DNA from 4 places in the Rhodoferax sp. GW822-FHT04A08 genome. Region 4 is predicted to be linked to each of the others. Evidence: predicted binding sites of a transcription regulator. Region 4 holds the regulator's gene; each other region holds the start of a gene.
The links. The regulator FNR, encoded in region 4, switches genes on or off when oxygen is low (the NO sensors DNR and NnrR bind a similar motif). The targets are predictions, from matches to a motif close to TTGATNNNNATCAA.

Region 1 (7,862 bases), on a different contig from region 4:
CTGTTCAATGCGGCCATGCTGACCGTCACGGGCTACACCTTGTGGATGTTGCGGGCCGAGGCAGTCGCCAACGGATTCGAGATTTCGAAGGTGCAAACCCGCAACTTCGAGAGCTTTCTCAGCCAGAACCTGCGTGCCGCGGAAACCGCACTGGTGCAGACCGTGCAGGTACACAACAACACGCTGTCACTGCGGGAAACGCAGGTGGCACTGGCGGCCACATTGCACCAGTCGCCCTTTCTGCGTTCGGTTTCCTTGCTGGACGAGAACGACCACGTGATCGCCAGCACCAACCCGGCCAACGTGGGACTGACCGTGCCAACGGTAGACTATTTCCCCACCGCCCAGGCTTCTTCGGAAATACTGCGCTTTGGCGCGCCCTGGTCCGGCCGGGACTTCGCCAACGGGGCGGCATCCACCCCGCGGACCCCAGTGGCGCCCGAGGTCCAGAACTTCCTCCCCATTCTGCGCACCATCGACATAGGCGCACGACAGGTGCGGGTACTGGCCGCCGTCAACTCGGACTTCTATCTGAATTACGCACTGCATACCGTGGACCCTGCCGAGGGTCGGCTGCAGATGTTCCGCTATGACGGCGTCCTGCTGATGGATACCGGTTCAGCGGCACAGCTGGGCACGGTGCAGGACTTCATTTCGCACGATCTGCGCCTGGACGAAGCGGAAGTGGGTGCCGTCATGCGTCGCCCTGCAAATGGCGAAAGCACGCTGCTGGCCTACCGCACATCGGCCCTCTTCCCGCTGTTGGTTGTCACCCGCCGGCCCGAGGCCCAGGTACTCAAGCAGTGGAAGGAAGAGGCGACGGTCCTGGTCGCGGTGGTCGTCCCGTCGTTGCTGGTGCTGACCCTTCTGGTATTGGAATACCTGCGCCGGCAAAGGCAATTCCTGGCACAGCAACAGGAAGTGGAACGTTTGCAGCGCATCAACGCCACCGTATTTGCCGAAAGCGCCGACGCCATCATCGTCACCGATCCGGAGACACGCATTCTTTCCGTCAACGCGGCGTTCACCCGCATCACGGGTTACAGCGCAGAAGAAGCGCTGGGCAAGACGCCACGGATCCTGTCCTCCGGCCTGCACCCCAAGTCCTTCTATCAGGACATGTGGAGCGAGCTTCTGCAAAACGGAGTCTGGCACGGCGAGGTGATCAACCGGCGCAAGGACGGCAGCCTGTACAACGCGCGCCTGTCCGTCACCGCCTCCCGCGACAAGGAAGGCCGGCTGCAGCACTTCATTGGCGGCACCGGCGACATCACAGCGCACAACGTGGCCCAGCGTGCGCTCGCGGAGTCACATACCCTGCTGATGTCCATCATCAACACGGCACCGGTACGGGTTTTCTGGAAGGATCGAGACCTGCGCTACCTGGGTTGCAACGAGGCCTTTGCCCAGGATGCGGGAATGACGCAGGCATCCGACCTGATTGGCAAGACCGACCACGACTTGCCCTGGGCAGAGCAGGCCGATCAGTACCGCGGTGACGACCGTGCCGTCATCGAATCAGGAAAGCCCAAGCTGTCTTACGACATCCCCCAGATCGGTCCTGACGGCCACACCTTCTGGCTGCGCACCTCCAAGGTACCGCTCAGGAACCATGAGAACGCCATCATCGGTGTGCTGGGAATCTACGAAGACATTTCCGAATACAAGCGCTCACAAAAGGCGCTGGAAGTCAGTGAGGAGAGATTCCGGCGGACCTTCTACCTGACCCCGGACTCGCTGATCATCAGCCGCGTGACGGACGGCATGATCGTGTCGGTCAACCGTGGGTTTTCACAGGTAATGGGCTACACCTCCTCCGAGGTGATTGGTCGCACGTCAACGGAGATCAATATCTGGAGCGATGTCAGCCACCGCAAGCGCCTGATCGATAGCCTGGAGCAAAAGGGCATCGTCACCAACATGGAAGTCGTCATGTGTGCCAAGGACGGCCACACGGTGCACGGCCTGCTGTCCGCGTCGGTGATGGACCTGGATGGCGAACCGCACATGCTCAGCCTGACCCGCGACATCACCGAACGCAAGAAGGCCGAAGAGAGCCTCAGCCTGGCCGCCAGCGTGTTTTCCAACTCCCGTGAAGGCATCATGATCACCGCGCTGGACGGAACGATCATCGACGTCAACGAGGCCTTCACCAACATCACCGGATATTCCCGGGAAGAAGTGCAGGGCCGAAATCCGCGCATCCTGAACTCCGGAAGACAAGGCAAGGACTTCTACGCCAAGATGTGGAGCGGCCTGTTCGATAAGGGGCACTGGTACGGCGAAATCTGGAACCGCCGCAAGAACGGCGAGGTCTATGCCGAGATGCAGACCATCACCACCGTGCGTGATGGCAACGGACGGGCGCAGCACTTTGTATCGTTGTTCTCCGACATATCCGTCTACAAGGAACACCAGAATCAGCTCGAGCACATCGCCCATTACGACGCACTGACCGGCCTGCCCAACCGCGTGCTGCTGGCCGACCGCATGCGTCAGGGCATCGCCCAGGTACAGCGACACAAGCAGTTGATGGCGGTGGCTTTCCTAGATCTGGACGGATTCAAGTCCATCAACGACACCCATGGCCACGAGGCGGGCGACCAACTGCTGGTCGCACTCTCTGCCCGCATGAAGCTGGCCTTGCGCGAAGGCGACACCCTGGCCCGTCTGGGTGGGGACGAATTCGTGGCGGTGCTGCTGGACCTGCCAGACGTGGAAGCCAGCGTGCACATGCTGACGCGCCTGCTGGATGCCGCGTCCCAGCCCCACATATGGGGTGACATGCTGCTGCAGGTATCTGCCAGTGTGGGGGTCACCTTCTACCCCCAGGTGGACATGGTGGATGCCGACCAGATGCTGCGCCAGGCCGACCAGGCCATGTACCAGGCCAAGCTGGCGGGCAAGAACCGCTACCACGTCTTCGATGCGGAGCAGGACCGCAGCGTGCGCGGCCACCACGAGGACTTGGAAAACATCCGCAGAGCGCTGCGGGAACGCGAATTCGTACTGCATTTCCAGCCCAAGGTGAACATGCGCAGCGGCGCCGTGGTGGGCGCAGAGGCACTCATACGCTGGCAGCATCCCAGCCGGGGATTGCTGGCACCTGCCACGTTCCTGCCCACCATTGAGGACCAGCCGCTGGCGGTAGAGCTGGGCGAATGGGTGATCGAAGAGGTGCTGGCGCAACTGATGCGGTGGCAGCGCGAGGGCCTGCACATTCCGGTCAGCGTGAACATCGGCGCGCGGCAATTGCAGCAGCTCAACTTCGTCAACCGTTTGCGCGAGAGCCTGTCTGCCTATCCCGACCTGCCCGCCGGATCCCTGGAGCTGGAGGTTCTGGAAACCAGTGCACTGGAAGACCTGAACCATGTATCGCGCCTCATCGAAGAATGCAGCCAGATGGGTGTGCACTTTGCGCTGGACGATTTCGGCACGGGCTACTCTTCACTTACCTATCTCAAGCTGCTGCCGGTCACGCAGCTCAAGATCGACCAGAGCTTTGTCCGGGACATGATGGTGGAGCCCGATGACCTGGCCATCCTGGAAGGCACCATCGGCCTGGCCAATGCGTTTCGGCGCCAGGTCATCGCCGAGGGCGTCGAGTCCGTGGAAACCGGCCGCATGCTGCTGCAGATGGGCTGTGAACTGGCCCAGGGTTATTGCATTGCCAAGCCCATGCCCGCGCAGGATCTGTCCGGCTGGATTGCAAGCTGGCGTCCCGACCCGACTTGGCTGAACCAGGCAGAGATCAGCCGCTCCAACCGGCCGCTGCTGTTTGCAGGCGTGGAGCACAGGGCCTGGGTCATAGCGCTGGAGCACTTCCTGATGGGCGAGCATGATGTCCCTCCGCCTATGGACATGGACCAGTGCCGCCTGGGGATATGGCTGAAAAGAGGCGGCCTGGACAGGCACCCGGATCTGGCCGCCGTGCAGAATGCACACCGCCTCCACCACGACGTGCATACGCTGGCTGCGCAGATTCTGCGCCAGCATGCCTTGGGTGAGCGCCATGCCGTATCCGAAGCGCTGCAGCAGTTGCATCAGATTCGCGACAGCTTTCTGGCGGAACTGCAAGTCCTGCTCAGGCAAGGCTGAGCGCAAACCCGCTACCATCGCCCCATGCTCAGTCTGCAAACCGCCATTGCCTTCTTCGGGGTCTCCCTTCTTCTGGGGGTCACGCCCGGTCCTGACAACATCTTTGTGCTGGTGCAGTCCGCCACCCAGGGCAAGCGCGCCGGGATGCTGGTGGTGTTGGGGCTGTGCACCGGTCTGCTAGTGCACACCTCGGCCGTTGCGCTGGGTCTGGCCGCTGTCTTTGCAGCTTCCGAGACGGCCTTTGTGGTCCTGAAGATGGTGGGCGCCGGCTATCTGGCCTATCTGGCCTGGGGCGCGTTCAGGGCCCCCGTGACAGAAGGCGGCGATGCCTCAGCACCCTTGTTGCGCCCTCTGCAGCTCTACCGCCGCGGCATCGTGATGAATCTGACCAACCCCAAGGTGGTCTTCTTCTTTCTCGCTTTTTTGCCGCAATTCGTGGACGCGCGACGCGGCTCGGTGGTGCTACAACTGGCAGAGCTGGGCGCCATCTTCATCCTAGCAACGCTGGTGACCTTTGGCGCCATCAGCTACTTTGCTGCCAGCCTGGGGCAGCGACTACGCGGCTCGGCGCGCGCCCAGCAGTGGATGAATCGCGCCGCAGGCGCGGTGTTTGCCGCGCTGGCCTTGCGGCTGGCAGTAGCCCAGCGATAGGCTATCGCCGTCGGGCGATGGTTGCGGCCCACATGGCCTTGGACTCGGGGTAGATCAACGACTCTTCCAACGCAATATGGCCGTTGAGCAGCTCGAGAAAGGTGCTCACGTTGTGCTGGAACTCTTCCGCATGCACCCAGTCATTGCCCTCGGCAATGGCGCGCAACTGGGGCGCCAGCTCAATCCAGTTCTCTTCAATGAAGCCATGGTCCTGCTGCAGGCTTTTCACTGCTGCAGACAGCTCGGCACTGCCGCTGGCCAGAATCTGCGGAAACACATGCGCCTCTTCCTCGGCATGGTGCTCCCGCGAGGTGTTGGAAAAGAAGCTCTCGATATCGCCCGCCAGCTTGCGGTCCATTTCATTTACACCACCGGTCTCCAGGCGCCGGGCCAAACGCGTCAAGTCCTGCAGCGTCCTCTGGATTTGCAGATGGCAGGCGTCCAGTGCCTCGAAAGGTTGAAGGGGTGCAACGGCAGTCATGGGAATCTCCGGAAAATTTGTGCATGTGCAACAAATTGTGCAGGTCACAGTTTTCCGGAGTTTGAGCAACGTCAATGCTCCTCCAACTTTCAACGATCCCGGATGCTTCCCCTCAGCCGAACTGGTAGGACGCCATGACCACTTCCAGCACGTGGTCCACAAAGATGCGCTCTCCACGGTCCGCGCCCGCCGCGCCGGCAACCACCATGAGAGGAATCAGATGGTCCTCGCGCGGATGGGCCAGGCGCGCCTTGGGGGCTTTCTGCCACTCCACCAGCATGCGGTTGCGTTCGGACTCCTGGGGCTGCGTCACCGCATCATTGAGATAGTGTTCAAAGGCGGTGGCAATGGGCGAGGATGCCGGGTTACCAAAGCCACGCATGTTGTGATAGGTCAGGCCGCTGCCCAGAATCAGGATGCCCTCATCGCGCAAGGGGGCGAGCATCTGGCCCACGCGGATGTGCTCGGCTGCGTCATAGCCCGACTTCATGGACAGCAGAACGATGGGTACGTCCGCCTTTGGGTACATCAGCCCCAAGGGAACAAAGGTGCCATGGTCGAACCCGCGGGTCGGGTCCTGCGCACAGGTGATGCCGCCGGCAGCCAGCAACTCGGTCACGCGCGCAGCCAGCACGGGCGAGCCGGGCGCGGGATACTTCAGGTGATAGGTATGGGGGGGAAAGCCGTAGTAGTCGTAGTCCATGGGCGGATGCTCCGAGGTGGACACGCTGAACTGCGGCGCTTCCCAGTGCCCGGTGATCACCAGCACGGCCCGCGGCCTGGCTGGCAGTCGTTCGGGAAGGTCGCGGAACTCCTGCGCGGTCTTGGCAAACATTTCGCGCATGCCATCCACGAAAGGCCAGGGGCCGCCACCGTGGGACACGAACATCGTGGGGAATCGGGAACTTGTCATCGTCTGGCCTTTCACGTCATGCGGACAATTATGCGTGTCCCGCGCACGACAGCCCAATCATTCGGCCAAACGGTATGCTTGCAATGCTCCCTGCGGGGGATGGCAGTGCCGTTCTCAGGGCCTGAGGGTCAACATGACGCCGGACAGAAGAACAGCGGCCAACGTAACTCCAACAGACACCAGAAAGTCTTTGATAGCTTGTGACATATCTTGATACCTCCTATAAGAAGCCGCGATTGCGATATGTTTCACGGCCTCAGCTTGTCTTGAGCAAAATGTGTGCCGCCAAATCCGCACTACTTAGTTTCTTTTTCCAACAAAGTGTCGCAAATTGAGACGGGAAAGCACCTTCTTGGGGAGACTTGAAACCATGGGCCCCAAATTCGCCCGCCTGCTGCCTTTTGTCTTCGTGGTGCTGTGGTCCACCGGCTTCATTGGAGCGCGGCTGGGACTGCCCCACATTCAGCCGCTGACCTTTCTATCCATTCGCTACGTTGCGGTGCTGCTGTGCATCGTGCCCATCGCCATTGCCAGTCGCGCGCCGTGGCCGCAGAACATGTGGCAGTGGGTACACATCGGCATATCCGGTCTGCTGATGCACGGGTTGTATCTGGGTGGTGTGTTTGTGGCCATCGGCCTGGGACTGCCCGCTGGCCTGGCCAGCCTGGTCGTGGGTGTTCAGCCCTTGCTGACCGCCATTGGCGCGGGCTATCTGCTGGGCGCTACCGTGCTGCCGCGTCAGTGGGTTGGGCTGCTGCTGGGCTTGGTGGGAGTGGCACTGGTGTTGTGGAACAAGCTCGGCCAGGAGTTCGGCCTGCAGGCGCTGCTGCCCGCCGTGGTCGCATTGCTGGCCATCACCGCGGGCACGCTGTACCAGAAGAAGTTCTGCCCCGCATTCGATTGGCGCACTGGTGCGGTCGCCCAGTTCCTGCCCACCACCGTCGTCACCGGCCTGGCGGCAATCGCTACCGAACACGGCGCCATCGACTGGAGTGGTGAGTTGTTCTTTGCCCTGGGCTGGTTGGTGCTGGTGCTGTCCCTGGGTGCCGTGAGCCTGCTCAATTGGCTGATACGCCACAGCAACGCGGTCAACGTCGCCAGCCTGTTCTATCTGGTTCCCCCGTGTACCGCCCTGTTTGCCTGGGCGCTCTTTGGCAACACACTGACCGGCATGGCGCTGGTAGGTATGGCCCTGACCGTCTGGGGCGTCTATCTGGCACGCAGCTAGCCGACCGCACCATCAACACACTACGCCGGAAATTGATCTGCGTCATAGTACAAATGTGCTCAAGCGCTATCATTTGCCGCACACCCATTACAAGCCAAGGAGCTTTCGAATGACAATTCTCGTAGCCTATGTTCCCCGTCCCGAAGGTCAAACCGCCCTCGAAAAAGGCATTGAGATCGCCAAGGAACGCAACGAAACGCTGATCGTGGTGAATGCCACACCGGGCGGCAGTGGTGAAGATCCTTCACGCGCTGACGCACAGGACGTGGAGCGGGTTGAACAGCTCCTGTCGGTGTCCGGCATCAACGCAGAATTCAAGCAGTTTGTGCGCGGCAAGAATGCCGTGGAAGAACTGGAAGAAATGGTTGCCACATACCAGGTTTCATTGCTGGTGATCGGTCTGCGTAAACGCAGTGCAGTGGGCAAACTCATCATGGGCAGCATGGCGCAGGAAATCCTGATGAACATTCCCTGCCCCATCCTGACCGTCA
Region 2 (7,862 bases), 430 kb from region 4:
GCGTTTGTCGTCGTTCACTATTGCCAGTAGCTTTTCCTGCACAGCGGGTGAGGGCACGATGAGCAGCGCTTCGTATGCGAACAGGTCATCCAGAAAGAAGTTGGCCAGACCTTCGTGCCACAGAGCCGACTGGTTGGAGTTGCAGGCATTGAGCAGGTGGGTGGTGCGCCACTGACCGCTTGCCGCATCCTTGCTGACAAACGCTATGTGGGAGTAACGCAAGCCGTATTTGGAGAGGTCTTGACCGACCCTTCCAACCAGTGCAATGCGAGGTTGCAACTGCTCCAGCCGTTGGTGGAGCTTGTACGCCGCTTGAAAGGCCTGCTGGATGGATTCCGGCTTGGGAGGCGCATCCGAGCAGGCAGTACCGGCTGTAGCTGCATTCGTCATGCACAGGCACAGGCACAGCAGTAGCGTGCCCCACAGTTTGGCTGCAGTGCGCATGCTTACTTGATCTGCGATTGGTGCAGCAGCGCTTGGCCGATGGCATTGGGAACAAATGCCAATAGTTGACCGGATGCCATGAGCGCGTAGCCAGTGGATTCCGCCACCACCCGAATGCTGGTGCCTGTGGCCACCGAAGCCGCCTTGACGGCCTTGGTGGATGCCTTGACGACAAAGGTGCTGCCCGCTTCCACGCCCTTGAGCGTCAGAGACACTACTTCACTTGCGCCTTCCACCACCCCCACGACAACGAAGGCGCCGCCCAGGCCGAGTGCCGCGGAGGCTTCCAGCGGCTTGCCCTCCAACGAGAGCACGGGCGAGGCCAGAATGCTGTTGACGCCCAGTGCCGAGGCCTGGCTGCCTTTGTCGCTTTGGGCAAATGCGGGCGCGCACAAGGCGGCGCCAAGGCAGGCGATCGTGATCAGTCTTTTCATGGAAGGTTTCCTGTGGGATTGCAGACCGCTGGAATCATACTGAGAACGAACGCGGCCAATTCAGGGGCGTATGCGTGTCATCCCTGTGTCAGTTCAGGTGCCGCCTCGAGCCGCGCATCAACCGCACGGCGCTCGTCAAATACAAAGCAGCCGCCGTGGTAATGGGCATCGCCGACTTCCTCGAAGTACTTGAGGATGCCGCCTTCCAACTGGTACACGTGCTCCAGACCCATCTGGTGCATCAGGATGGCGGCCTTCTCGCAGCGAATGCCACCGGTGCAAAAGCTCACCACGGTTTTGCCTTCCAGCTCAGCCTTGTGTTCCTGCACCGCGTGAGGGAACTCCGTGAACTTGGTGATGCGCCAGTCGATGGCGCCATCAAAGGTACCGGCGTCCACTTCAAAGTCATTGCGCGTGTCCAGCGTCACCACGGGCCGGCCTGAATCGTCATGCCCTTGGTCCAGCCAGCGTTTGACCGTGGCAGGTGGTACTGCTGGTGCGCGCCCTTCTGCCGGCCGTATGGTGGGGTGGTTCATGCGGATGATTTCGTTCTTGACCTTGACCAGCATCTTCTTGAAAGGCTGGGTGCCCGACCAACTCTCCTTCGGCGCAATGTCGGCAAAGCGTGCATCGGTGTGCAGCAGGGCGACAAAGCCGCGCACATACCACTCGGGCCCGGCCAGGAACAGGTTGATGCCTTCCTCCGCCAGCAAAATAGTCCCCTTGAGCTGCAGGGCCGTTGCGCGCTCCAACAACAGCTCGCGCAGGGCGTGCGCGTCGGGCAGGGGGACGAATTTGTAGGCGGAGATGTTGAGGATGGTGTTCACGCCCCAATTTTAAGTGGCCGCATCCCTACAATCCCACCATGTTCGTACATCTGCGCCTTCACACCGAATTTTCCGTGGTTGACTCCACCTGCCGTATTGACGAGGTGGTCAAGGCGGCTGCCAAGGACGGCCAACCCGCACTGGCCATCACCGATCTGTCCAATCTGTTCGGTGGTATCAAGCTCTACAAGGAGGCGCGTGGCAAAGGCGTCAAGCCTTTGCTGGGGGCCGAGATCGTGCTGGAGGGGCTGGGATCGGACGTACTGGCTGTTTCGCGCATGATTTTGCTGGTGCAGAACAAGCAGGGTTACCTGAACATTTCCGAGTTGATTGCCCGTGCATTTACCCAGAACGTGCTGACCACGGGCGGCAAGCAGCAGGCCGTGGTCAAGTTGGCCTGGCTGAAAGAACTGAATGAAGGGCTGATCTGTCTGGCAGGCGCCCAGGCCGGGCCGGTGGGGCAGGCGCTGGTGCAGGGCGATACGCAGCGCGCCTATGACGTGGCGCTGCAGTTGGCGGGCATCTTCACCCACCGCTTCTATCTGGAATTGCAGCGCGCCGGACGTACGGACGACGAGCCCCACGTCATGGCCACGGTGCAACTGGCTGCACGCATGAAGCTGCCGGTGGTGGCTACGCATCCGATCCAGTTCACGCTGCCCGACGATTTCGAGGCGCATGAGGCGCGTGTCTGTATTGCCGATGGCGAGGTGCTGGGCAATGCCAAGCGCGTACGCCGCTTCACGCGCGAGCAGTATTTCAAAAGCAGCGCGCAGATGGAGGCCTTGTTTGCCGACATCCCCTCGGCCGTTGCCAACACGCTGGAAATTGCCAAGCGCTGCAGCCTGACGCTGGTGCTGGGCAAGCCGCAGTTGCCGGACTTCCCCACGCCCGAAGTCAACGGTGTGCGCATGTCGCCGGAGGAATATTTCCGCTATGCGTCACTGGAGGGTTTGAAGGAGCGCATGCTGCATCTGTATCCCGATGCCGCCGAGCGCGAGAAGCGCATGCCCGAGTACCTGGAGCGGCTGGAGTTCGAGCTGGCCACCATTCTCAAGATGGGCTTTCCGGGCTACTTCCTGATCGTGGGCGACTTCATCAACTGGGCTAAGAACAACGGCTGCCCGGTGGGGCCCGGACGGGGTTCCGGTGCTGGCTCGCTGGTGGCCTATGCGCTCAAGATCACCGACCTGGACCCGATCAAGTACAAGCTGCTGTTCGAGCGCTTCCTGAACCCGGAGCGGGTGTCCATGCCTGACTTCGATATCGACTTCTGCCAGACCAACCGCAACCTGGTGATCGACTATGTGAAGAGCAAGTACGGCAAGGACGCGGTGAGCCAGATTGCCACCTTCGGTACCATGGCCGCGCGTGGCGTGGTGCGCGATGTGGGCCGTGTGCTGGACATGAGCTACACCTTTTGCGACGGCATCAGCAAGCTCATTCCCAACAAGCCCGGAACCAACGTTACCCTGCAGTTGCCGCCCACCGATGGCAAGAAGAGCGACAAGTACGTCTACGCGACCGAAGCCGAGCCGATTCTGGCCGAGCGCGAGGCCAAGGAAGAGGACGTCAAGACGCTGCTAGAGCTGGCACGCAAGCTCGAAGGCCTGACCCGCAACATCGGCATGCACGCCGGGGGTGTGCTGATTGCGCCGGGCAAGCTGACTGACTTCTGCCCGCTGTACCAACAGCCCGGCAGTGAATCGGCGGTGAGCCAGTACGACAAGGACGACGTGGAAGCCATCGGCCTGGTGAAGTTCGACTTCTTGGGTCTGGCCACGCTCACCATTCTGGAGATTGCGCGCGAGTTCATCATGAAGCGCCACCCGGGGCAGGAAGGCTTTGCCTACGAAAACCTGCCGCTGGACGATGCTCGCGTGTACCGCCTGTTCCAGGAGGGCAAGACCGAAGCCGTGTTCCAGTTTGAAAGCCGCGGCATGCAGGGCATGTTGCGCGACGCCAAACCCACGCGCCTGGAAGACCTGATCGCCTTGAACGCGCTGTATCGCCCAGGCCCTATGGACCTGATTCCCAGCTTCGTGGCCCGCAAGCACGGGCGCGAAGAGGTGGAATACCCGCACCCGGCCGTGGCCGACATGCTCTCCGAGACCTACGGCATCATGGTCTACCAGGAGCAGGTGATGCAGACGGCGCAGATCCTGGGCGGCTATTCGCTGGGTGGCGCCGACTTGCTGCGCCGGGCCATGGGCAAGAAGAAGGCCGAAGAGATGGCCGAGCACCGCGAGAAGTTCCGCGCCGGTGCCCTCAAGACCCACAACATTCCACAGGAGAAGGCCGACGAGGTGTTCGACTTGATGGAAAAGTTTGCGGGTTACGGCTTCAACAAGTCGCACGCGGCTGCCTACTCGCTCCTGGCCTACCACACGGCCTGGATCAAGGTGCATTACACGGCCGAGTTCTTCTGCGCCAACATGACGGTGGAAATGGACGACACCGACAAGCTCAAGGTGTTGTTTGAAGATGCAGAGAAGATGGGCCTCTCCTTCGAGCCGCCCAATGTGAACCGTGGCAAGTACCGGTTCGAGCCCATTTCCGACAAGCAGATCCGCTATGGGCTGGGCGCCATCAAGGGCACCGGTGAGCAGGCGATCGAGGCCATCGTGGCCGCGCGCGAGGGCAGGGGCCCGACCGCTGAGGCCGGCCCGTTCACCAGCCTGTTTGACTTCGCCCGCCGCGTCGAGCGCAGCCGCTTGAACAAGCGCTGTGTGGAAGCACTGATCAAGGCTGGCGCCTTTGACACACTGCAGCTCAACCGCGCCAGCCTGGTGGCTTCCATTGACCTGGCGTTTGACTTTGCCAATGCATCTGCGGCCAACGCCAACCAGGTCGGCCTGTTCGACATGGGCGACGACGACCACGGCTCCAGCACGCAGGAGCCCGATCTGGTGGAAGTCACGCCCTGGGGTGTGAAGGAGCGGCTGACCTTCGAGAAGACGGCTGTGGGCTTCTACCTCTCCGGCCATTTGTTTGACGAGGTTGAAACCGAAGTGCGCAAGTTCGCCAAGCGGCCCATTGAGGAACTGCTGGAAACCCGCGAGCCGCAGTTGCTGGCCGGCATCGTGACGGACCTGCGCGTGATCAACGGGCAGCGCGGCAAACTTGGGCTGTTCAAGCTGGACGACAAGTCCGCCACGATTGAGGCGCGTGCGGACGAGAACCTGCTCAATGCGCACAAGAACCTGCTCAAGGACGATGAACTCATCATCGCTATGGGCAAGGCCCAGCCGGACCGCTTCTCAGGCGGCATGCAATTCACCGTGCAGCAGATCTGGAGCCTGGAGCAGGCACGTTGCCGCTTTGGCAAGTACCTGCGGGTAGCTGTCAATGGCCGTGCACCGGACATTGCGCGCTTGCTCAAGGACTTCCCGGCCCAGCGCGAAATATCCGAGCAGGGCGAGCTGGTGCGGGGCCTGGGTGTGCGCCTGCAGCTCAAACGGGATGCCGACGAAGCGGCGCAGGGTTGTGCCGGTGCCGAAGTGGTGCTGGCGCTGGGTGAAGACGCGCGCTTCTACCCCAGTGACGCAGCGTTGGCGAGCTGGCGTGCGCAGGCAGATCAAGGCCGGGCCGTCATCGCCTACGACTGACAGGCGACGCCATAAAACCGGTCCTTTGATCTGGCTCAAACGCCGCACGATTGGTACGGATAGGGGGCATGCCAATCAATCTAAATGAGATAGACTCTCATTTAGATTGCGCGTTGTCCATGCCTTGGAGACGCCAAACCCCAAGGATCCAACATGCTTCTGTCCCAATTGCCCAATGGTGCCCATGCCCTTGTGAAGCGTGTCTTCAGCGGTGCAAGCGAAGTGGATCAGGCAACGGTGCAGCGGCTGGAGGAGTTAGGTTTCATCGCCGGTGAGCCGGTGCTGATGCTGCGCCGTGGTCCTGGTGGACGCGAGCCGCTTGCCGTGCAGGTGGGCGAGACAATGTTTGCGCTGCGCCTGGTGGAAGCCTGCAGCGTGGAAGTATCGGCGCCTGATTCGGTGAAGGCGCTAGCCTGATATGTCCCAAACGTTGACCGCCGCGCCCAAAGTGATTGCCCTGGTGGGCAACCCCAACTGCGGCAAGACTGCACTCTTCAATCTGCTGACAGGTGCTCGCCAGAAAGTGGCCAACTATGCCGGCGTCACCGTGGAGCGCAAGGTCGGCACTGCCCGCCTGCCATCCGGCAAGACGATATCGGTGGTGGATCTTCCAGGCTCCTACAGCCTCAAGCCCAGCACGCCCGATGAGCAGGTCATGCTGGAAGTGGTGGAAGGCCGCCGCGTTGGCGAGGCTGCACCCGATGCCATCGTGGCGGTAGTGGATGCCACCAATTTGCGCATGAATCTGCGCCTGGTTTTGGAGCTCAAGCAGTTGGGCAAACCGCTGATCGTGGCGCTCAACATGGCGGACGTGGCGCGCGCCCATGGTTTACATATCGACGTGCAGCGGCTCAGTGCCGAGCTGGGTTGCCCGGTGGTGGAAACCGTCGCGGTCAAACATGAAGGGCATGCGGCATTGCTGGCGCAATTGGAAGTGCAGATCAATCAGCTGGCGCAGGTGCCCGATGCGCAGGCCGCAAAGCAGCCGGGGGCTGCAGCAGCATGGAGTTCGGTCGAACTGCAAACCCAGGTACGCCGAATATTGGCGCTGGTGGCGCCACAAGTGCCTGCCATGGGCCGCTTTCAGTACCGTCTGGATGCGGTGGTGATGCACCCGGTCTGGGGGCTGGTGTTGCTGGCCACCATCCTGTTCCTGATCTTTCAGGCGGTGTTCTCCTGGGCCAATGTGCCCATGGACTTCATCAAGGATGCCATGGCGGCGTTCGGTGACTGGACCACGGCCCATATGGGGGACGGCCCCTTGCGCAGCCTGCTGGTGGACGGGGTGATTGCGGGTGTCGGTGGCGTGCTGGTGTTCCTTCCGCAGATCCTGATTCTGTTTTTCTTCATCCTGTTGCTGGAAGACTCCGGCTATCTGCCACGCGCCGCCTTCCTGCTCGACAACCTGATGGGTAAGGTCGGGCTCTCGGGGCGCGCGTTCATTCCGCTGCTGTCGAGCTTTGCCTGTGCCATCCCCGGCATCATGGCCACACGCACCATTGCGAACTGGCGTGACCGCCTGGCCACCATTATGGTGGCGCCGCTGATGACCTGCTCGGCCCGCCTGCCGGTGTACGCCTTGCTGATCGGCGCCTTTGTGCCAGCGCGCCAAGTGGGTTGGTTTGATCTGCGCGGGCTGACCCTGTTCGGCTTGTACATTGCCGGCGTGGTCAGTGCCATGGCGGTGGCTTGGCTGCTCAAGCGGGTCTGGATGAAGTCGCACTACCAGCCTCTGATGCTGGAGTTGCCGCCGTACCGCCGCCCCAGCTTGCGCAATCTGGGGCTGGGGTTGTGGGAGCGGGCGCGCATCTTCATGAGCCGAGTGGGCGGCATCATTTTTTCGCTGATGGTGATCCTGTGGTTCTTCTCCACCTTTCCGGGCCCACCTGCGGGCTGGGATGCGTCACAAGGTCCGGCTATCCAATACAGCCTGGCCGGCATGCTGGGCAAGGCACTGGAAGTGGTGTTTGTGCCCATTGGTTTCAACTGGCAGATTTCCATTGCCCTGGTGCCCGGCCTTGCCGCTCGTGAGGTTGCGGTGGGCGCACTGGGTACGGTGTATTCGCTGTCCGCCGCCGAGAGTGGTGTGGCCGAGGCACTGGCGCCAGTGATTGCGCACGGCTGGTCCCTGGCCACCGCCTACGCGCTGCTGGCCTGGTATGTGTTTGCACCGCAATGCTTGTCCACGCTGGCGGTGGTGCGCAGGGAAACCAATTCGTGGAAATACCCGCTGCTGATGGCGGGCTACCTGTTTGCGCTGGGATACGTGGCAGCCTTTGCAACCTTCCGCATCACGCAGGCATTGGGAGGCTAGTGCGATGGTGCAGTCTTTGATCGCAGGTCTGCTGGTGGGCGCTAGTGCAATCTATGCGCTGTGGACTCTCTGCCCCAAGGCAGCACGCGGTCGCCTCGCTGCCAGTCTGCTGAAGCTGCCGCATCCGCGCTTCCTGGAAAAGCCTCTGCTTCAGGCGGTCAAGCAGCAGGGTGGTTGTGGTTGTGATGGGTGTGACCGGGTGTCCTTGAAGGCGCCTGCCAAGCCCCAAGAAGGT
Region 3 (7,862 bases), on a different contig from region 4:
CGCCGTTGGGGTTGGTCTTGGCCATGTCCAGGCCCAGGCCGCGGGAAACAGCAATGGCTTGAGCGGCAAAGGCCTCGTTGCTTTCGATCACATCCATCTGGTCCAGCGTCAGGCCGGCCTTCTTCAGGGCCAGCTTGGACGCAGGGATGGGGCCTTCACCCATGATTTCGTTGGGCACACCGGCCACGGCGTAGGACACTAGGCGGGCAATGGGCTTGTGGCCGGCTGAAGCAGCCACTGCGGCATCGGCCAGCACGAAGAAGGCCGCACCGTCGTTGATGCCGGAGGCATTGCCCGCAGTCACGGTGCCGCCTTCCTTCTTGAACGCGGGCTTGAGTTTGGCCAGCGACTCCAGGGTGGTCTCGGGCTTGACGTGTTCATCGGTGTCGAACACCACTTCGCCCTTGCGGGTCTTCTTCACGATGGGAACGATCTGGGACTTGAAGCGGCCTTCTGCGATGGCAGCAGCCGCACGACGGTGCGACTCCACCGACAGTGTGTCCTGCTCTTCGCGGGTGATGCCCCATTTGGTCACCAGGTTTTCTGCCGTCACACCCATATGGCCCACGCCGAACGGGTCGGTCAGAGTGGCCACCATGGTGTCAATCATCTTGGTGTCGCCCATGCGTGCGCCATTGCGCATGGCAGTGGACAGGTAACCGGCGCGGCTCATGACTTCCACACCGCCACCGATGCCGTATTCGCAGTCGCCCAGCAGGATGTTCTGTGCCGTAGTGACGATGGCCTGCAGGCCGGAAGAGCACAGGCGGTTGAGCGCCATGGCCACCGACTCATTGGACAGGCCAGCCTGGATGGAAGCGACGCGTGCCACATAGGGAAAGCGGCTTTCCGTGGGGATGGTGTTGCCGACAGTCACGTAGTTGATGACCTTGGGGTCCACGCCGGAACGGGCAATCGCCTCCTTCATCACGGTGCCGGCCAGCTCGCAGGGCTCGATGTCTGCCAAAGCTCCACCGAAAGTACCGATGGCCGAACGGGCTGCGCCCAACACTACAACTTCACGCTTGCTCATGTTTTGTCTCCTGATTGCTTGAAATGGGTTACGGGATAAAAAGAACAGGTCTGCGGCCGGAAATTCTGATCGTGCTTCCGTACCACTGGCTTACATATTAGGCCTCTGACTGAAAACCGCCTGAACGTAAGGTGACAACCAGCGTGTCGCGGTGTCCGCTGGGCTCCAGCGGTTGGATGGGCGTGCTTTCGTGGATCACGCGCGCGTCGTCCAGCAGCAGCACGGACCAAGGCTGCGAGAGGGTAAAGCGCTGTCCCTTGGGGCCATCGGCCTCAAACACCCGGGTCTCGCCGCCCTTGACGCCGGCACGCTCCACCATGAACACGGCCACCATGTCAACGCCATCGCGGTGCGCGCCTTCCGGTGTGGGGCGGCCAATGCCATCGGTGGTATCGATGCGGAACTGGTGCGCCTCGACAAACCAAGGCTGCTGCCCTTTGAGGTCCGAGCACACCCGGCCCAGCCAGACCAGCAACTGTGACCAGGCCGGCTGCTCCACCAGCGTAGCGTGCATGGGCTCGAAGTGGCGTTCCAACCCCCCGTGCAGGGCGTTGTATTCCAGCGGTTGCCAGTGCGGACGATGCGGCACCTGGGTAGTGGCATCGCCGTTCACCACAAAGCAGCTATGGCGCCTGCGCCGGTAGCGTCCGCCGTCGCGCAGATAGCCGTCAGGCGGCAAGTCATTCCATTCGGGGCGCCAGGCCATCAGCTCCGGCATGGAAGCGTGGCTGAGCTCAGCCACTTGTTCAGCGCTGAGCACGGCAAAACCTTGCAACTGCAATATGCGGCCCAAATCGGCGCTGCGGTCCAGGACAGGGGGCGAAAATGTGAGGGACATAAAATAGGTGACTGGCGAACAGCCGATCATTATCCGTCGGCCCAAGCGGCCGATTGCTCAGTGCACGTGACCTGCATCAAGGTCTGGCGCCGGCAGACCACGTAAAGTCACCTCCTCAGTTTTGGAGAAGCACATATGCAAGCAACCGCGGACCGTAAGACCATGCAATGGACACCCACCCTGGCGTTGGATATGCCGATGATGGACGACACCCACGAAGAATTTATCGCCCTGCTGGCGGCGGCCGTGGAAGCGCCCGATGAGACGCTTCTGTCCCGCTGGGCTGAACTGATAGACCACACCCAGGAGCATTTCGACCGTGAGGACCAGTGGATGCAGGCCACCGGTTTTTCCGCAGAGAACTGCCACGCAACCCAGCACAACATCATCCTGCAGGTGATGCGTGAAGGCGGCAAGCGTGGACTGCAAGGCGAACTGGACCTGGTGCGCCAGATGGCACACGAGCTGGGCCTGTGGTTCGTCAACCATGTGCAAAGCATGGATGCCGGGCTGGCCCTGCATTTGCGTTCTGCCGGCTTTGATCCAGCCACGGGTGAAATGAGTCAACCATCCGCTCTACCTGCCGAACAGATCCATGGCTGCGGTGGAGGCACTTGTGGCTCATCGGCGGGCGCGCCGGAAGTGCCGGCCAACACGGCTGTTACAGCCTGATGCAGGACGCCCCCGCCGACCTGCGCCACCGTCCCCATGAGGATGTGCAGGCCCTGATCACCGGCACCCTGTTCGTCGCACTGGGCGTGGTGATGTTCGGTCGCACCGGACTGCTGACCGGCGGCACGGCGGGCGTTGCGTTCCTGATCCATTACGCCACCGGCTGGAACTTCGGGCTGGTGTTCTTCCTCATCAACTTGCCCTTCTACGGTCTTGCCTTCCAGCGCATGGGCAGGGTATTCACCCTCAAGACCTTTGTGTCGGTGGCCCTGCTGGCGAGCATCAGCAACCTGCTGCCGCAGTGGATTTCCCTGGGCGCCATCAACCCCGTGTTTGCCAGTGTGGCCGGTGGTCTGCTCATGGGCACTGGCATGCTGATCCTGTTCCGGCACCAGGCCAGCCTGGGCGGCTTCAATGTGCTGGCACTGTATCTGCAGGAGCGCTACGGCTGGCGTGCAGGCTTCATACAGATGGGGCTGGACTGCGCCATCGTGGCGCTGGCTTTTGCCGTGACCGACTGGTGGCATATTGCCCTGTCCATTCTGGGCGCCGTGATGCTCAACCAGACCCTGGCCCTCAACCACCGCAAGGGGCGCTACGTGGCCATCTAATCCAGCAACGCGGCGTACACCATGGCCCGAAACCTCGGGCGATAGATGTCACGCTGGTTGGGTGCCTGGGTCAGCAGAATCGCAAACAGCTCCTTGGCTGGGTCCACGAAGAAGGTGGTTCCACCAATGCCACCCCAGCTGTACAGGCCGGCTGAACCCGGTTGCGGATCCAGCCCGTCCTGCAGTTTGACGGAAAAGCCCAAGCCGAAGCCCACGCCCTGTGCCAGCATGTAGCCCGAACGCTGAGTGAAGTGCTGGGCCATCTGCCCCAGGTGGTCCGTAGTCATGTTGCGCACCGTGTTGGGCATGAGAATGCGTTGCCCCTGCAGTTCGCCACCATTCTGCAGGCACTGCAGGAAGCGGGCGTAGTCGCCCACGGTGGACACTAGGCCAGCGCCACCGGATTCCATGGGATAGGGTTGGCGAATATCAATGAGTTCCACAGGCGCGCCCGTATCGGGGCACACGGCGAACGGCTCCGCAATGCGGTGTTGCTGCGTCGGCTCCACATGGAAGACAGTGTCCGCCATGCCCAGGGGATCTAGGATGTTCTGTTGCAGGAACGCTCCCAGCGTCTGCCCAGTCACGGCTTCGATCAGGCTGCCCAGCAAGTCGGTTGCACGGCTGTAGCCGAAGGTGGTGCCCGGCTCGAACATCAGCGGCAGGGTGGAAAGCACCTGGGAGAACTCACGATTGGTCTTCTTGCGCGACCACAGGTCGGCTTGTGCATACAGCTGCTGCACCGGCTCGGTTCCTAAAATCTCGTAGGTCAGCCCGGAGGTATGGCGCAGCAAGTCCTGCACCGTCGGTGCAATGCGCGGCCTGTGCTTGACGGGTTGCCCATCCACCAGCGAAACCACCTGCACGTCCGTGAATTCGGGCAGGTACTTCCAGATCGGATCGCCCAACAAAACCCGCCCTTGCTCGGCGAGCATCATCACCGCTACCGAGACAATCGGTTTGGTCATGGAATAGATGCGAAACAGCGAGTCCGGCGACATGGCAGTGCCGGTGTTCGCATCCTGCATGCCTACGCTGCTTTGGAGCACCACCTTACCACGACGTACCACCATCGCCACCGCACCCGGCAGGTGTCTTCGATTGGAAGCATCCGACAACATGGCGTCGATGCGTTGCAGGCGTGCGGGCACAAAGCCCAAGGACTCAGGGGCGGCGGTGTCAAACAGTGAGTGGCTGGTCATTCGGATTTTCCAATGTGGATGGCGTATGGCATGTTTTCTGCTTTTGGAAATTTACCAAGAGTTTGCGACAAATTAGCTCATAACTATTTTGCATAATTTTCAAGAGTAAACCCTGAGCGTAGGGCAAGTAACATGCCGCTACATTCACCTCGTTGGTGCACCCAGAGGTGCCGCGTCGAAACATTAGTCAACACAGGAGTATTACTACATGACTATGAAATCACTGAAGATCGTTGCTGCCATTGTGGCCACCATGGGTACTTTGGTTGCCAGCCCGGCGTTTGCCGGCAAGACCCTGGACGCCATCAAGGCGCGCGGGCAAGTGATTTGCGGCGTAAACACCGGTCTGGCTGGTTTCGGTGCTGCTGATTCTGGTGGCAAGTGGACCGGTCTCGATGTGGATATCTGCCGCGCGGTGGCTGCAGCCACCCTGGGAGACGGCGAAAAGGTGAAGTACGTCCCGCTGAATGCACAGGCCCGCTTCACCGCGCTGCAATCCGGCGAAGTTGACATCCTGTCGCGCAACACCACATTCACCCTGACCCGCGATGCGTCCCTGGGCCTGAGCCAGACAGCCGTGACTTACTACGATGGCCAGGGCTTCATGGTTACGGTCAAGAGCAAGATCAAGAGTGCCAAACAGCTTAAGGGCCAAACCGTTTGCGTGCAGTCCGGCACCACGACCGAGAAGAATCTGACCGACTTCTCCAAGGCCTCCGGCCTGGGCATCAAGCCTGTGGTGTTTGAAAAACTGGAAGCTGCGGAAGGCGCCTACTTCTCCGGTCGTTGCGTGGCCTACACCACCGACGCATCCGGCCTAGCCTCTACCCGCAACAAGGTTGCCAAGAATCCCGCCGACCATGTGATCTTGCCGGACCTGATCTCCAAAGAGCCCCTGGGTCCCATGGTGCGCCGTGGCGATGACGAGTGGACCGCTATTGTCAAATGGACCATCTACGGTCTGCTGGAAGCCGAAGAATACGGTGTGACCGCAGCCAACGTTGACGAGCAGAAGGCCAACAGCAAAGACCCCATCGTGGGCCGCTTGCTGGGATCCACTGAAGACACCGGCAAGCTGCTGGGTCTCGACAAGGAATGGCTGGCACGTGCCATCAAGACCACGGGCAACTACGGTGAAATATTCGAACGCAACGTAGGTCCCAAATCGGCCCTGCAATTACCGCGTGGCCTGAACAACCTGTGGAACAAGGGCGGCGTCCAGTACGCACCACCCTTGCGCTAATTCACCCACACGCACAGGGCCAGCGGCCTTGGCATATCCCCGGGGGGCAGAAACACACCTGTGACTCTGCCCCTTTGTCTTTGTATTTGGATCCACCCTTTACAACAACCCATGTCCACTTCCCACAAACCACCCAAACAGCCCTGGTCCTGGCGTAGTCAGGCATTCCGCGGCCTGATCTACCAGTTGGTCACCGTGGCAGTCATCGTCGCTGTGGTGCTCTACCTGGCACACAACACCAAAGTCAACATGAATGCCCGCGGCATCCAGAGCGGCTGGGACTTCATGCTGGGCGGCGCCGGCTTTGACATCGGCGAGAGCCTGTTCGCCTATGACTCCGCCGACCCGTACTGGAAGGCCTACCTCATCGGCTTTTCCAACACGCTCAGGGTTGCCATCCTGGGCATCATCCTGACCACCATTCTGGGTACGCTAATCGGCGTGGGGCGCTTCTCCCGCAATGCGCTGGTACGTGGCATTTGCGTGTGCTACGTGGAGTTCTTCCGCAACATTCCGGTGCTGCTGCAGTTGCTCATGTGGTATCTGATGTTTACCGAAGTGCTACCCGAATCCGCTGAGCCGCTGGTGCTGGGACCGCTTTACTTGAGCAAGGGCGGCCTGAATTTTCCGGTTCCGGTATGGGGTACGGGCCAGTTGTATGCGGTCATCGGCATGGCAGTGGCGATTGTGGTTGCGTTGTTCTACCGAAGTTACGCCATCCGGTCGTTTGAGAAGACCGGTGTGCCCAAGAGCCTGTTCTGGGTGCCCGTAGGTATCGTCATCGGCTTTGGTGTGGTGGGCTGGATCGTAGGCGGTGCGCCCATGGAGTTCAACATGCCGGTCAAGGGCGAATTCGCCATTGAAAACGGTGGAGCGCTGACACCAGAGTTTCTCTCGGTGCTGTTGGGCCTGACCGTCTACACCGCCGCCTTTGTGGCAGAGGTGGTGCGCGGAGGCATCCAGTCGGTGGCCTTGGGCCAGTCGGAAGCAGCGGCAGCATTGGGTCTGAGCCGCGGCCAGACCATGCGACTGGTGACGCTGCCGCAGGCACTGCGCGTGATCATCCCACCGGTAACCAACCAGTTCCTCAACCTGACCAAGAACTCCTCCCTGGCGGTGGCCATTGGCTATCCGGATGTGGTGTCCATTTCCAACACGGCCATCAACCAGACCGGGCGGGCGGTGGAATGCATTGCCGTGATCATGCTGGTGTACTTGAGCACCTCGCTGTTCACATCCATCAGCATGAACTGGTACAACAACCGTTCGGCCATCAGGGAACGCTAGGGGCTCGCCATGACTGCAACCATTTTTCAACCTATTGCACCACGCCCCGCCCCGGTCAAGACCGAGGGGCTGGCCGCCTGGATCAAATTCAACCTGTTTGCCAACCTGCCCACGTCGATAGGCACCATCATCATCGGTCTAGTACTGCTGGCCATCGTGCCCCGCTTCATCAACTGGGCCTTCATCAACGCCGTCTGGGCCAAGGACTACGATGCCTGCCACGCGGCCGCAGGGGCCTGCTGGGGCGTGGTGGCAGAGAAGTACCGCATCATCATCTTCGGCCGTTATCCGTTTGAAGAACAATGGCGGCCACTGGTATCCGCGCTGGCGCTTCTGGGACTGCTGGTGGCCAGTTGCATGCGCGCGTTCTGGAAACCCTGGCTGGCGGCGCTGTGGATTGGCGTGCTGGCCTTCTTCTTCACGGTGATGTATGGCGGCGTTCTGGGCCTCTCACGTGTGGATACGGACCGCTGGGGTGGCTTGCCGCTGACGCTGTTGCTGGCATCCCTGTCGATGTCCATGGCCTTCCCGATTGCGCTGGTGATCGCGCTGGGCCGCCGCTCCAAGCTGCCCGCCATCCGCAGCGTGTGCACCATCTATGTGGAGCTGATTCGCGGCGTGCCGCTGATCTCGGTGCTGTTCATGGCGTCGTTCATGTTCCCCCTGCTCATGCCGCAAGGCTTCAGCATTGATGTGCTGGTGCGGGTGCTGGCCGGCATTACCCTGTTTGCCGCGGCCTACATGGCCGAAGTCATACGCGGTGGCCTGCAGGCGGTGCCCAAGGGGCAGGTGGAGGCAGCGGCCACACTGGGCCTGAGCTACTGGCAGACGCAGCGCAAAATCGTGTTGCCCCAGGCGCTGGCCATGGTGGTGCCCGGCGTCATGAACAACTTCATTTCCACCTTCAAGGACACCTCGCTGGTCACCATCGTGAGCCTGTATGAGCTTACCGGCGCCATGAGCATGGCGCTGAACT
Region 4 (7,862 bases):
GCTTGACGGTCACCGGCACGTCCACCACGTCTTGCATGGCCTTGACGCAATCGGCCACCAGACTGGCTTCGTTCATCAGACAGGCACCAAATGCACCGCGCTGCACCCGCTCCGATGGGCAGCCGCAATTCAGATTGATTTCGTCATAGCCCCACTGCTCGCCCAATTTGGCGCAAGCTGCCAAATCTGCGGCATCGCTGCCCCCCAGTTGCAAGGCGACAGAATGCTCTTCCGCGTTGTAGTCCAGATGGCGCGGCACATCGCCATGCAGCAAGGCGCCGGTGGTCACCATCTCGGTGTACAGGCGGGCGTGGCGGGTCATGAGCCGGTGAAAGTAGCGGCAATGCTTGTCCGTCCAGTCGAGCATGGGGGCAACGCTGAGACGATGAGGGGAATAGGCGGTTTTCAATTCAAAACCAGAAAAATGGGGGTGGTGCCAAGGGGCTAAATTAGACCATGGCTGGCATTTCCGGCCTCGGCTAAGGGCTCGGCACCGGCGATCAGGGGTTGACGCACCAGGGCGCCGTGTTATGCATCAGGCCCATCCACAAGGCCCAACCGGAACTGACCGCCAAAGCCAATCCAGCCAACCGAACGCCCCAAGCACCACTGCTGCCCCCCATTCGACCGCTGCCACGCAGCTTGAGCCAGAGCCAAGGTGCGGCAGTCATGGTGACACTGGTACCCAATGCAAACAGCGCCATGACCAGAGCGCCATCCAACGGACCGCCAGCCATGGCGGCAACCAGCAAGGCGGAATACAGCAACCCGCAAGGCAACAAGGCCCACAACGTTCCCAGCAGCAGCGGTGCACCGCCCGCTCCGGCGCCCAAAGCCTTGGCGCGCGCCCAGATGCGCCGCCCAGCAGACTCCAGCCAGATGGGTTGTTGGGCGCGGATCAGCAGCACCAGTCCAAGCAACATGGCGGCCACATGGAACATGCTCCAGACCGGTCGCAGAGCCGCGGATTGGATGGTCATCCAGCCCAGCCCCTGCATGCTGGCGGCAGCCAAGGCACCCAAAGCGGAGTAACCCACGATGCGCCCGAGTTGAAAGCTCAATATTGCCGGGTTCTTGCGGGCTCCGGCCGCCTGACCAATGCCGGCGCAGGCGGCGCCACACATGGCGACGCAATGGGGGCCGCCGGCAAGCCCCATCAACAGCGCCGTGGCGCCCAAGGAAAATTGCATTCTTCGATGCTAAATGATCTTGGAGAACTTGGCGCGGGTACGGTCAGTTTGCAGGTAGCGGTCAAACACCATGGCCACGGCACGCACGAAGAACCAGCCCTTGGCGGTGACCTGGATCGCACTTTCCTCCAGCACCACCAAACCTTGGTCCACCAGCGTACGCAGGACTTCCAACTCCTTGGCAAAGTAGCTGTTGAACTCGATCAGGTAGGCCAGCTCAATCGATTCATATTGAACCTGCCCCTGGCACATAAGCGCCATGATGACGGCTCGACGCACCAGATCGTCCCGGGTCAAGGCCAACCCGCGAACAATGGGAAAGCGCCGCTGGTCCAGGGCGTCGTAATACTCTTCCAGCGTCTTGGCATTCTGGCTGTAGGTAGCGCCGATTCGCCCAATGCTCGATACACCCAGGGCGATCAGATCGCAATCGGGCTGCGTGCTGTAGCCCTGGAAGTTGCGATGCAAACGTCCCTGGCGCTTAGCCACGGCCAGCGCGTCGTCCGGCAAGGCGAAATGGTCCATGCCCACATAGACGTAGCCGGCCTCCATCAGTGCGGCCATGGAACGCGACAGCATGGAAATCTTGGAGCCGCCGCTCGGTATCTCGGCAATGTTGATGCGGCGCTGCGGTTTGAAGCGTTCCGGCAGATGGGCGTAGGCGTACAAAGCGATGCGATCCGGACGCAGCTCGATGATCTGGGCAATGGTCCGCTCAATCGACTCAGGGCTTTGCTTGGGCAGGCCGTAGATGAGATCTACATTGATGGATTCAAACCCACGGCTGCGCGCATCTGCCACCAAGGAGAAGACCTGCTCGGCTGGCTGCACACGGTGCACGGCCTTCTGGACCGCAGGGTCAAAATCCTGCACGCCGAAGCTCAGGCGGTTGAAGCCCAGCTCGGCCAGGGTATCCAGCCGCTTGGCATCGATGGTGCGGGGATCTATTTCAATGGAATATTCCCCACCGGGGACAAAGGTGAAATTGCGCTTGAGCATCGCCATGACGGCGCGAAGCTCATCGTCGCTCAGAAAGGTGGGGCTGCCTCCGCCCAGGTGCAACTGACTTACGGACTGTGCAGTTCCAATCAACTGGGTATGCAAAGCCACCTCTTTTTCCAGGTAGGTCAGGTATTCGGCAGCCTTTTCGTGGTGCTTGGTGATGATCTTGTTGCATGCGCAGTAATAGCACAGCGACTCGCAGAATGGGATATGTATGTAAAGCGAAAGCGGCAACGCCAAAGCAGCAGGCCCGCTGCGGCGTTGTGTCAGTGCCTGAGAATAATCTTCTGCATTGAAGGCCTCAACGAAGCGGTCGGCGGTAGGATACGAGGTGTAGCGCGGGCCGGAAACGTCGTATTGGCGCAGCAAGTCTTCGGTGACGGGGGATACGACAGAATTCATAGGTACTCCAGGACATATCCCCGACAATGTGCCTGAAGATGCAAACAGATAGTTTGATGTGAATCAAGGTCTCGAATACATGACATTTCGAAATTTAGGTTCATAATTGATTTGGATCAGGTGAGATAAGGAAGAACACATGAACGCATATCTACCGGATGAAGCCCATCCCGCGATTTCCATCAGGCCGGCGGGCAACGTGGTTGAAATGAGTGCCCACGGCATCAAGGTCGCTTGTTCCAACTGCAATCTGCGTGAACTGTGTATGCCCTTGGGGCTGACCCCTTCCGAATTGGAGCGTATTGACGAAGTGGTGGGCAGTCGCCGCAAAGTCAAGCGCGGCGCCACACTGTTTCGCAATGGCGAGAGATTCACCAGCCTGTATGCGATCCGCACAGGTTTCTTCAAGACCTGCGTTGCCTCCGAAGATGGCCGCGACCAAGTGACGGGTTTTCAGATGGCAGGCGAAATTGTTGGCCTGGACGGCATCGTCCAGGAGCACCACACCTGCGACGCCGTAGCACTGGAAGACGCAGAAGTGTGCGTCATGCCGTTTGAGAAAATCGAGGAACTGTCGCGCGAGGTTTCAGCACTGCAGCGCCACGTGCACAAAATTCTGAGCCGGGAAATCGTGCGCGAAAATGGCGTGATGCTTCTGCTCGGAAGTATGCGCGCTGAAGAACGCCTGGCGGCGTTCCTGCTCAACCTGGTGCAGCGTCTGCACGCTCGCGGATTCTCTCAATCGGAGCTGGTCCTGCGCATGACGCGTGAAGAAATTGGCAGCTACCTGGGCCTCAAGCTGGAGACGGTCAGCCGCACCTTCTCCAAGTTCGTCGAAGAAAACATCGTCGAGGTCAAACAACGCCACGTCCGCATTCTGAACACGGACGCGCTGCGTGAAATCGTCAACCCGAAGGTTTGCAGCTAAGTAGCGTTCAGGGGGCGTCCACGGGCTTGGGGACGCCAGTAGCTGCGTGATTTCTTGCAGCCATCGCAGGTGCGGCACTGGACGGTGTACCACCTAGCGTCTTGTTGATTTCCAGTCCCTTCTGGTAGTAGTTTTCATCCGTTACAGGATCTGGTCGGCTGATGGCCAGATACAGCGTGATAAAACTTGCCACAACAACGATGGCAGGACCTGCCACAACCATCCATACGTGACCGAACTTCCACCATGGTTGGGCTTCTGGTGCATTGGCGAGCTGACTCATATCGGTTCCTTGCATTCAATACTTGAAAGAGAAAACCCCGGCAGGACTTCGAGTCAGGACTCGAAACACTGCCAGGGTAGAAGCTGCTACTGAGTCGACTTACTGCTGAGCAGTGCCCAGGTTGGACAGACCCCAGACATAAGAAGCCACAACATGGATCTGCTCAGGACTGAGCTTATTTTCCTGGGCGGGCATGATGTTGGTCTTGCCGTTGGTGATCATGTTGATGATGGCCTGCTCACCAAAACCGTGCAACCAGATGTTGTCGGTCAGGTTGGCAGAGCCCACCGCTTGCATACCCTTACCGTCTGGGCCGTGGCATGCAGCGCACACACCGAACTTTTCCTTGCCCAGGTTGGCACGCACGGAGTCGTGCGGGCTGCCAGACAGGCTCAGCACATAGTTGGCAACATTCTTGACGTCGTCAGAAGTGCCCACTGCGGCTGCCATCGAAGGCATGTTGCCAACACGGCCCTTGGTGATGGTTTCCACGATTTTCTCGGGTGTGCCACCATGGAGCCAATCATTGTCAGTCAGGTTGGGGAAGCCCTTGCCGCCACGCGCATCGGAGCCATGGCACTGCGAGCAGTTGTTCATGAACAGACGCTCACCAATGGCATGTGCCTGAGGATCCTTGGCAACGTCTTCCACCTTCATGGCCATGAACTTGGCGTAGATAGGCGCCACTTCAGCATTGCCCTTGGCAACCTCGGCGTCATACTGTCCATGCGACGTCCAGCCGGAGCTGCCAGGAGAGCTGCCCAGACCGGGGTACAGAGACAGGTACACGGCTGCAAAGATGATGGTGATGACGAACAGGCCCACCCACCAGCGTGGCAGGGGGTTGTTCATTTCACGCAGGTCGCCGTCCCACACGTGTCCGGTGGTGTTGTCGTGGGAGGTCATTGCCTTGGCTTTACCACTGAACCACAGCAGCAACACGCAGGCCGCTATGGAAAAAATAGTAATGCCAGCCACATACACGGACCAAAAATTACTTACAAAGTCACTCATGATGAATCCTATTGGGGTAGATCAGTCTTGCTGAAAGGGCAAATTGGCTGCTTCAGAAAAGTCGTTGGAGCGACGCTTGGACCAAGCCCACCACACAATTCCAATGAACGTGACAAAGCTGACCAGAGTTGCCAAGGCACGCAGGGTGTTGATATCAAAATCCATGTCGGTCTCCAGCGTTTTCAGCGCAGCGCCAGTCCCAGGGACTGCAGATAGGCAATCACGGCTTCCAGCTCGGTCTTGCCCTTGACTTCCTCAACCGACTTGGCAATTTGCTCATCGGTATAAGGCACACCAACCTTGCGCAAACCAGCCATGTGCGCTGGCATCACTTCAGCATCTACCAGGTTCTTGGCCAGCCAGGGGTAGGCTGGCATGTTGGATTCAGGAACCACGTCGCGCGGATTGGTCAGGTGAATGCGGTGCCATTCATCGCTGTACTTGGCACCCACGCGGGCCAGGTCAGGACCAGTGCGCTTGCTACCCCATTGGAAGGGGTGGTCGTACACCGACTCGCCGGCCACCGAGTAGTGTCCGTAGCGCAGGGTTTCTGCGCGGAAGGGACGAATCATCTGCGAGTGGCAGTTGTAGCAACCTTCACGGGTGTAAATGTCGCGGCCAGCCAGTTGCAGTGCGGTGTAGGGCTGAACGCCCTTGAGCGGCTCTGTCGTCGACTTCTGGAAGAACAGGGGAACAATTTCCACAAGACCACCAAACAGCAGAACGATCAGGATCAGCACGATCATCAAAAAGTTGCTTGTCTCGATCTTTTCGTGAGACAGGCCGGAAGTGTTATTGGACATGTTTCTATTTCCTTCAAGCGTGAGCCACAGCGGTAGGCACTTCAACGCTCACGGCGCGGCCCTTGGTAGCAGTCATCAGGGTGTTCCACAGCATGATCACCATACCGGTCAGGTACAGCAGACCACCCAGCAGACGCAGAACGTAGAAGGGATAGGTTGCCTTCACAGCTTCCACGAAGGTGTAGGTCAGGGTGCCGTCGGGGTTGATGGCACGCCACATCAGACCTTGCATCACACCGGCAATCCACATCGCAGCGATGTAGATCACGATACCGATGGTGGCAGTCCAGAAGTGCACTTCAACAGCCTTGGCGCTGTACATCTGCTTCTGACCGAACAGCTTCGGAATCAGGTAGTACATGGAACCCATGGTCACCAGACCCACCCAGCCCAGAGCACCGGAGTGCACGTGGCCCACGGTCCAGTCGGTGTAGTGGCTCAGGGCGTTGACGGTCTTGATGGACATCATCGGACCTTCGAAGGTCGACATGCCGTAGAAGGACAGGGACACGATCAGGAAGCGCAGGATCGGGTCGTCACGCAGTTTGTGCCATGCGCCGGACAAAGTCATGATGCCGTTGATCATGCCGCCCCAGCTGGGAGCCAGCAGAATCAGAGAGAACACCATACCGACGGACTGGGTCCAGTCAGGCAGAGCGGTGTAGTGCAGGTGGTGAGGACCCGCCCACATGTACGTGAAGATCAGCGCCCAGAAGTGGACGATGGACAGACGGTAAGAGTAGACCGGACGACCAGCTTGCTTGGGAATGAAGTAGTACATCATGCCCAGGAAGCCTGCTGTCAGGAAGAAGCCCACCGCATTGTGGCCGTACCACCATTGCACCATGGCGTCCTGCACACCGGCATAGGCCGAGTAGGACTTCATGGGGCCGACCGGGATTTCCGCACTGTTGACCAAGTGCAGAATCGCCACAGCCAGAATGAAGGCACCGTAGAACCAGTTGGCCACGTAGATATGGCGCACCTTGCGGGTACCCACCGTGCCGAAGAAGACTACGGCAAACGCCACCCAGACCACGGTGATCAGGATGTCGATGGGCCACTCCAGCTCGGCGTATTCCTTGCCGGCGGTGTAACCAAGCGGCAAAGAGATGGCGGCCAGCAGAATGACCAGTTGCCATCCCCAGAAAGTGAAAGCGGCCAGTTTGTCGCTGAAGATACGAACCTGGCAAGTGCGCTGCACCACGTAGTAGCAGGTTGCGAAAAGACCGCAACCGCCAAAAGCGAAAATCACCGCATTGGTGTGCAACGGACGCAGCCGCCCATACGTGAGCCAGGGGATCCCCAGATTGAGCTCGGGCCATGCCAGTTGGGCGGCGATGATGACGCCAACCAGCATACCCACGACCCCCCAAACCACCGTCATGACGGCGAACTGCCTTACAACTGTATCGTTGTATAGCTCGGCTTTCTGATTTGCAAATGCCATAGTTACCTCTTCTATAAAAACGCTGTGCCGAGTTTCTTGTTAAGGGACGTAAAGGGGGTTGACCAAAATCAAAGCCCTACAAGAAACATTGCTAATTTCTGAGAATACCTGTGAAACGACCTGGATACTTTCACGAATCTTTCAGGATCCGCTCACCTTCGCGGTCGATGTCTTCAAACTGGCCGCGATCAATCGCCCACCAGAGCCCCCCCAGGATGAAAAACACCAGCACCACTGAGAGCGGGATCAATAAATAAAGAATGTCCATTAGATTCCTTTGTGCAGACTCTCCACACGGGAGAGTCGCAATGCATTGGCAACGACTACCAAAGAGCTGCACGCCATGCCCAGACCGGCAAGCCAGGCTGGAAGCAAACCGGCAATGGCCAAGGGTACGCAGGCCGCGTTGTATAGCAGTGCCCAAATCAGGTTCTGACGCACCACCGACAATGTCTTGCGCGCCAGCAGGACCGAATGCACTACCGACATCAGCTGATCCCCCAGAACGACAAAGTCCGATTGTGCCTGCGCCAGCGGCACTGCCTTGCCAAATGCAAATGACACGTGCGCACCTGCCAACACGGGGCCATCATTCAGACCGTCACCCACCATCAGCACGTGGTGACCTTCAGACTGCATGGCACGCAATGCTGCCAACTTGTCTGCTGGCGAACAGCCGCCCCGTGCGTGCGCGATACCAACTTCGGACGCCACACTGCGCACCGAGTCTTCCGAGTCACCGGACAGCAAATGGACCTGCAAACCTGCCGAGTGCAATGCGGCAATGGCT

Region 1: a site for FNR is predicted at 5,292-5,305, ahead of AC1RMF_RS17720 (hemerythrin domain-containing protein). Genes of this name have one in related genera too.
Region 2: a site for FNR is predicted at 5,339-5,352, ahead of AC1RMF_RS01505 (FeoA family protein). Genes of this name have one in related genera too.
Region 3: a site for FNR is predicted at 1,938-1,951, ahead of AC1RMF_RS20270 (hemerythrin domain-containing protein). Genes of this name have one in related genera too.

What each region holds. Positions count from the first base shown of each region.
Region 1 is NZ_JBXAMW010000009.1:141,450-149,311, forward strand. It holds gene AC1RMF_RS17710 (PAS domain S-box protein) at 1-4,098, shown strand, start outside; gene AC1RMF_RS17715 (LysE family translocator) at 4,123-4,749, shown strand; gene AC1RMF_RS17720 (hemerythrin domain-containing protein) at 4,751-5,230, opposite strand; gene AC1RMF_RS17725 (DODA-type extradiol aromatic ring-opening family dioxygenase) at 5,343-6,143, opposite strand; gene AC1RMF_RS17730 (DMT family transporter) at 6,514-7,371, shown strand; gene AC1RMF_RS17735 (universal stress protein) at 7,481-7,862, shown strand, end outside.
Region 2 is NZ_JBXAMW010000001.1:331,112-338,973, forward strand. It holds gene AC1RMF_RS01485 (DUF2145 domain-containing protein) at 1-444, opposite strand, end outside; gene AC1RMF_RS01490 (hypothetical protein) at 447-878, opposite strand; gene AC1RMF_RS01495 (sulfurtransferase) at 956-1,705, opposite strand; gene dnaE (DNA polymerase III subunit alpha) at 1,744-5,313, shown strand; gene AC1RMF_RS01505 (FeoA family protein) at 5,467-5,730, shown strand; gene feoB (ferrous iron transporter B) at 5,732-7,627, shown strand; gene AC1RMF_RS01515 (hypothetical protein) at 7,632-7,862, shown strand, end outside.
Region 3 is NZ_JBXAMW010000012.1:110,684-118,545, reverse strand. It holds gene AC1RMF_RS20280 (acetyl-CoA C-acyltransferase family protein) at 1-1,033, opposite strand, end outside; gene AC1RMF_RS20275 (2OG-Fe dioxygenase family protein) at 1,131-1,871, opposite strand; gene AC1RMF_RS20270 (hemerythrin domain-containing protein) at 2,007-2,543, shown strand; gene AC1RMF_RS20265 (YitT family protein) at 2,543-3,154, shown strand; gene AC1RMF_RS20260 (serine hydrolase domain-containing protein) at 3,151-4,356, opposite strand; gene AC1RMF_RS20255 (amino acid ABC transporter substrate-binding protein) at 4,571-5,599, shown strand; gene AC1RMF_RS20250 (amino acid ABC transporter permease) at 5,711-6,886, shown strand; gene AC1RMF_RS20245 (amino acid ABC transporter permease) at 6,896-7,862, shown strand, end outside.
Region 4 is NZ_JBXAMW010000001.1:765,213-773,074, reverse strand. It holds gene dusA (tRNA dihydrouridine(20/20a) synthase DusA) at 1-409, opposite strand, end outside; gene AC1RMF_RS03615 (sulfite exporter TauE/SafE family protein) at 501-1,190, opposite strand; gene hemN (oxygen-independent coproporphyrinogen III oxidase) at 1,200-2,594, opposite strand; gene fnr (fumarate/nitrate reduction transcriptional regulator Fnr) at 2,803-3,522, shown strand; gene AC1RMF_RS03600 (FixH family protein) at 3,530-3,805, opposite strand; gene ccoP (cytochrome-c oxidase, cbb3-type subunit III) at 3,905-4,819, opposite strand; gene AC1RMF_RS03590 (cbb3-type cytochrome oxidase subunit 3) at 4,841-4,984, opposite strand; gene ccoO (cytochrome-c oxidase, cbb3-type subunit II) at 5,002-5,622, opposite strand; gene ccoN (cytochrome-c oxidase, cbb3-type subunit I) at 5,636-7,072, opposite strand; gene ccoS (cbb3-type cytochrome oxidase assembly protein CcoS) at 7,203-7,340, opposite strand; gene AC1RMF_RS03570 (heavy metal translocating P-type ATPase) at 7,340-7,862, opposite strand, start outside.